Jeotgalibacillus aurantiacus: one gene and its partner. The protein of the gene in region 2 interacts with the protein of the main gene of each other region in a pairwise test. Links are inferred from orthologs where the notes say so. Each region holds a gene or a part of one and is shown on either strand. Other genes may lie near its edges.

Region 1 (3,079 bases), on a different replicon or contig from region 2:
CTTTAGCGCCACGCCGGTCTCAATGAGCAGATTATGTGAAAATGACAGCATAACAGCAATAATAAACACTTCTTTTACCGTCATTTCCAGTGAAAGAATTCCGGCAATCCCGGCATAAAGATTCAGCAGATTCCCTAAAACGAGCGGAACCGCGGCCTCCCCGCTCAGTCCGAACAATCCCATAAACGGCGCAATTAAGTCTGTGATAAATGGCAGAACCGGCGTAAATTGCAGAACTGTGATCAAAAACGTGATCGGAAAAATGACTTTTCCGAGTGTCCACGTCGTCTGAAGCCCTGCTTTTAGTCCGTCAAGCCACGTCTTTTTCGTCATGTATACCGCCACCTAATTTTGCTTATCTGCGTAACGGGTCGTAATGCCTTTACCGAAACGGCGGTAAAGAAGAATTGCCAGTGCAATGACAATCAGCGCAAAGGATAACGCCTGTGCAATACGGATCGTTTCCGTCAGCATTAAGCTGTCTGTTCTGAGCCCTTCAATAAAGGCCCGGCCAATCGAATACCAGATCACATAAAATAAGAAAATTTCACCGCGTAACGGATTTACTTTTCTAAGAGCAAGCAGCAGAACAAAACCTACGAGACTCCATAAAGATTCATACAGAAACGTCGGATGATAATAAGCAAACGTCCCGTCAATCTCGATATACATCTGATTAATAATCCAGTCGGGGATAAAAAGACCCTCCAGAAAGCTGCGGGATACTTCACCACCGTGGGCCTCCTGGTTGATAAAGTTCCCCCAGCGCCCAAGCAGCTGGCCCAAAATGATACTAGGCGCGGCAATATCAACGATTTTCCAAAAGGATAATCCTTTGATTTTCGCGTAAACAATACCGGTTGCAATCGAACCGATCAGCGCTCCGTGAATCGCAATCCCGCCATTCCAGATTTGAATAATCGCACCTGGATTCTGGGAATAAAAATCCCACTGAAACGCAACATAATAAATCCGCGCTGAAATGATCGCAATCGGAACGGCCCAGATTAGCAGGTCAGCAAACATATCTTTTGGCATACCAAGGCGATCCGCCTCGCGATTAGCAAGTATATATCCAAGAACAATCCCCGTTCCGATAATCAGTCCATACCAGGCAACACTTAATGGGCCGATACTGAACGCAACCGGATCAATGGGCTGTGCAGTAAAAAGCATCTGATTTCCTCCTAAATATCGTCATGATCTCCATCTACAATGATGTCATTTAATCGGTTTGAGAATTGCTCAGCCGCATTCATTCCCATCCGCTTCAAACGGAAATTCATCGCAGCGACTTCAATGATAACGGCCAGGTTTCGTCCGGGACGAACCGGCAGCGTAATTTTCGTGACGTCTGTATCGATAATTCTCATCGTCTCTTCATCCAGACCAAGACGATCGTACTGCTTCGTCTTATCCCAGATTTCAAGATCAATCACCAGCGTCACCCGCTTATGGCTGCGGACAGCACCCGCACCAAACAACGTCATCACATTGATGATGCCGAGTCCGCGGATTTCAAGCAAATGCTCAATCAACTCAGGTGAAGAACCGATCAGCGTATCTGTATCCTCCTGACGAATCTCCACGCTATCATCCGCTACAAGTCGGTGACCACGCTTGACGAGCTCGAGTGCGGTTTCACTTTTACCGACACCGCTCTTCCCTGTGATCAGTACACCGACTCCATAAATATCAACCAGCACACCATGCAGGGCAGTGGATGGCGCAAGCTTACTTTCAAGGAAATTTGTCAGACGGCTTGAGAACCGCGTTGTCTTCACAGGCGTCTTCATCACAGGCACCTGATTACGTTCAGAAGCTTCAATTAACTCAGCCGGAACCTCTATATCGCGGGATAAAATAATCCCCGGTGTATTGTCCGTACAGAGCTGGCCCATCCGATCCTTCTTTTCATCAGTCGAAAGAAGCTCATAAAAAGACATTTCCGTTCGTCCAAGCAGCTGAATCCGCTCAGCCGGATAATAGCTGAAATAACCCGCCATCTCGAGTCCGGGTCTTGAAATATCACTCGTCGTTACAGGACGGTGAATCCCTTCTTCCCCACTGACGAGCTCCAGACCAAATTTTTCAATAATATCATTCGTCGTTACCTTTGGCATAAGAAGCCTCCTTGCATGTTTTCTCACATACTGTCTATTGTAGCACTTTGAAAATTGATTCACTAGATTAGATGACCGAAACATCCTGTGAAAAGGTGTCTGATTTCCACTCGTCATACGATCTTTTTCATGATGCAACTTGATTGACGAGGAGGAACTCTATGGCAACGATTGTTCTTGATGCAGGTCACAGCTACAACACACCGGGTAAAAGAAGTCCGGATGGGATGAGAGAGTTTGCCTTTAACCGGGCTGTCTGCCAGGCTGCAAGAAAGAAGCTCGAATCACAAGGAATACGAACCATCTTGACGCATCGCGATGACCGGGACGTTCCATTAAAAGAGCGGACAGACCTGGCCAATCGCGAAAAAGCAGCGCTGTTTATCTCTATTCACGCCAATGCTTATGGATCAGGAAACTGGAATGACGTCCACGGGATCGAAACGTATATCCACTCAAAAAACGACTCGCAGTCAAGGTCTCTTGCAGAAGCCGTTCACTACTCACTCATTAAAGAGACACGGCGTAAAGACCGCGGCATCAAAACGGCAAATTTTCACGTTCTGAGAGAAACCGTCATGCCTGCGGTGTTAATTGAATGCGGCTTTATGACCAATAGAGAAGAAAAAAAGCTCCTGGCCAGTGAGGATTACCGGACCCTCTGCGGTCACACCATCGCAGCCGCTATCCTTACCTTTATCGGTGTCAAAAAAACACTGTATCTCGTCCAGACAGGTGCATTCAGCTCGATTGAAAATGCGAAAAAGCAGGCACAAGCTTTGAAGAATGCTGGGTTTGATGCAATGATTATGGAGAAATGACCTCTCAATGTCTCACAAGCGGTTTGCTTGAATGATGCACTCTTCATGAATTGTCGGAACGCGAGCAGTACAATCTCTTTTCGACAATTCATACCGCTCTTACAACACATTCGATGCTTCTAGCGACAGAAATCT
Region 2 (3,128 bases):
AGAAAGGCGTAACCAGGCGTATAGGGACGTACAAACTGGACTGTCCTCGACGAAGATAAAGGAAACACGGTGAACGAAGTGAACCGATGTTGACTTATCGAACGAGAGGACGGGAAGTTTGCTAGTCCCTGCCTGGTGGAGCTGGACAAAGAAAAGCGCAGGCGAGCGTTCAGCGGCGTATGCGCTGGACTGAAGCGCCGGAGATAAAGGAAACACGGTGAACGAAGTGAACCGATGTTGACTTATCGGACAGAGCTGAGGGAAGCGCACTAGCCGCTGCGAGCCGCAGCTAGCCAAAAAGAAAAGCGTAGGCGATCATTTGGTCACTTTCAGCTGGTACTTGGCCACATTCTTCTCGAACTTGGTCACATTCCGCCTGAACTTGGTCACATTCCGCCTGAACTTGGTCACTTTACGCACAAATTTGGACGCTATTGTGACGGAATGGATTGAGGATATTTATAAAAACGGGAAAAAACAAAGCGGAACGATTCCTCTATGGAAGCGTTCCGCCGTTTTAATTACGTATAAAGAATTTCTACATAAGATGAAAGCAGCAGGATCAAGATTAAAATATTGATTGTCCGGAAGACTTTCGGTTGTTTTTCATTTGGAATTTCCTTTTGAACACATAATCTATTTGTCATACGATTAATCGAATAGAGTATAAACACAGTAAATACGATAAACAGTCCAATGACTTCAACCATCCTCTATCATCCTCCTATCCTCTAGTTACTAAGATACCAAAAAACAGACATAAAAAACAGGGCGAGCCTATTTTTATGTCTGTTTTACATCCCAGAGGAGGTTGATTCCTTAACGGGAATCAGAATTTCGTAGCCATCATCATCCTCTTCGATAAAAGCACCGCGAGGAGATTTGAAAAGGCATTTCGCATATAAAAAGTCAACAAGGCAAATACCACAGTGATATGCGGTCAGAATCGTAAAATAATGGGCATAGCCCGGAAAAGAAGCAGCTGCATATAAGAAAATACTGTTTAAAATCACAAAAGGAAAAATAAGCGCCATGATAAAATAAATTTTCGGAATAGGTTTATTAACTCTTACAGACATAATCGGTACAAAGTAAAAATGAAATCTGGTCTTCAAATTAATTAAATTCATAAACCCGGCAAGAGGGATAGTATGAAAAATCTTGTGTAAAGGATACACAAGTAAAAATCCCAATGCGAACCAGATAAAATGATTATCTTTAAGCGGATGACTTACCATCAGCTGGATGGATACATGTAAAATAGAAAAAACAGTCAGGACAAGAATCGTAGAAAGCATAAAAATCCGATAAAATCCGTACTGTTTTTTAACGTTTATAGATTTCCAGCAATGCAATCTCATCGCCTCCATTCTCGACGATATTACGGTGTTTAAATTCAACCTGTGAGTTACTTTACTCCCCTTTGATTTAAAAATCAATACCTTAATAAAAAATTTACAATTCAAATTATGTAATAAAATTTCTGGAGTGAGCGTAGGGGGGAGCCTGAGCTAAAAAGAAAAACCCCCTTGAAGGAGGTTATGAAGAGGCAATTTGCTTGAGCGGATCGGCTGATCGGGTTTTCTGGATCTTTCCTTCCACTTCAGTGAATTCGTTTTCAATATTATGAAAGGAAGTTTCAAAGATCTTCATGAAATCATCGCCGTAAATATTTTTTACAATCGCCATCATTTCCATCATTTCAGGGAACTTTCCGTAAATTTCCCTTAGAGGAGATGCGCCCTGGAACACTGAATGCGTTTCAGGTGAATAGTTTTCCATCAGCTCCAGTAGAAGAGCGTCACCTTTTTCAGTCAATTTAATGTACGTATTCCGCTTATCATTCTCTCTTTTTGAAAACTGAAGGTATCCACGTTCTTCCAGTTTTTTAGAGAAGTTAAATGCAGTCGATACGTGCATAACACCAAACTTTGCGACATCTGAGATAGAAGCACCTTTTAAATGATAGGCAATCCATAAAATGTGATGTTCATTAATGTTTAAATCGTAAGGCTTAATCCAGTTTTGCCAGTCTTTTTCAATTGCTTTCCATAAAGCTTTGCTGAGCTGTGCCATACGCTGACTAAATAACATTGCTTCTTTCATTGAATAGAGCTTATCGTCCAAAGTTGTCACCTTCTTTCTATTGTTATTTTAAAATTGTGAAATAAGTGCGTTGAAGATATTATAGCAATAAAGTAAAAATAATAAAAGGTAGGAATTAATTAAATTTTCTCACAAAAATAATTTGTTGATTTTCTTATTGAAACCGTTCCGGGGACATCCTCCGCTTTCCTTTGTCTAGCTGCGGCGGGCAGGGACTAGCAAACTTCCCGTCCTCTCGTTCGATAAGTCAACATCGGCTCGCTGACGCTCTCCGTGTTTCCTTTATCTTCGTCGAAGCCAGTCCAGTTTGTACGTCCCTAAACGCCCGCCTCCGCTTTTCCAAGGCCGCGCGGTGAGCCAACTTGCGCTTCGCGCTGCGTTGTCTCACCTGTCGCTTCTCTGCCGCAGGAGTCTGCGGATGTCCCCGGCACTAATGAATATTAAACCATCTTCATTATGTTAATTGTGCTAAAAAAGACGGGATCGACTCACCCTTTCCGCCACAGGGAGTCTACTGGTGTGTCGAGCCCTTTGAGTTGAATACTATTAGCTATTGTTTTGAGAAACTGTGTAGGGAAGATCATCCACTTTTCCTGATTTCTTTTCTAAAATAAGGGAGGGAATCTATTTATTTTCTGGAGTGTGAAAATATAAAAAAACAGCTGCACGAAGGCAGCTGTTTTTTTATGTTGATGGTTGTTCTTCGCGGGCGTCCTGTTTGATGGAGCGTTCGAGTTCTTCCATGGTAGCCTGGATGGCTGCAAGTTCTTCCTGCAGGTTGTGAATGGCCGGGTCGGCTTCACGTTTCCAAGCCTGGATGGATTCTTTTAATTCAGAGGCCACAGTGAGGATGGACTCTTTTCCTTCCTTTGAAACGTCCTGAATAGATTCTTTCACTTGCTGAATATTCATCTGAATTTCAAGTGCGTGTTCTCTCCAGTGGTCTTTTGTATGTCTGATTGTCCCTCTCAATTCCTGACCGGATTGGGGTGCTGAAAGCAATGTTCCGGCAGCACCTGCAG

Evidence for each region.
Region 1: the proteins of H7968_RS09040 (region 2) and hprK interact in binary tests that used the Bacillus subtilis proteins (3 or more experiments, as listed by UniProt). The link is inferred for Jeotgalibacillus aurantiacus from one-to-one orthologs.

Annotation. Positions count from the first base shown.
Region 1 is NZ_JACNMS010000001.1:33,728-36,806, forward strand. What follows is about bases 156-2,901. They hold hprK (HPr(Ser) kinase/phosphatase), read right to left. Parts: upstream 2,124-2,901; coding sequence 1,188-2,123; downstream 156-1,187. Other genes in these bases: H7968_RS00220 (nucleoside recognition domain-containing protein), read right to left, coding at 156-333; lgt (prolipoprotein diacylglyceryl transferase), read right to left, coding at 346-1,176; H7968_RS00235 (N-acetylmuramoyl-L-alanine amidase), read left to right, coding at 2,285-2,901. Outside these bases: more of H7968_RS00220, read right to left, coding at 1-155; more of H7968_RS00235, read left to right, coding at 2,902-2,944. UniProt on the Bacillus subtilis protein: Catalyzes the ATP- as well as the pyrophosphate-dependent phosphorylation of 'Ser-45' in HPr, a phosphocarrier protein of the phosphoenolpyruvate-dependent sugar phosphotransferase system (PTS).
Region 2 is NZ_JACNMS010000002.1:865,855-868,982, reverse strand. Bases 334-3,128 are described here. They hold H7968_RS09040 (HTH-type transcriptional regulator Hpr), read right to left. Parts: upstream 2,128-3,128; coding sequence 1,540-2,127; downstream 334-1,539. Other genes in these bases: H7968_RS09035 (YtxH domain-containing protein), read right to left, coding at 2,791-3,128; H7968_RS09045 (DUF3267 domain-containing protein), read right to left, coding at 795-1,355; H7968_RS09050 (hypothetical protein), read right to left, coding at 522-710. UniProt on the Bacillus subtilis protein: Negative regulator of protease production and sporulation.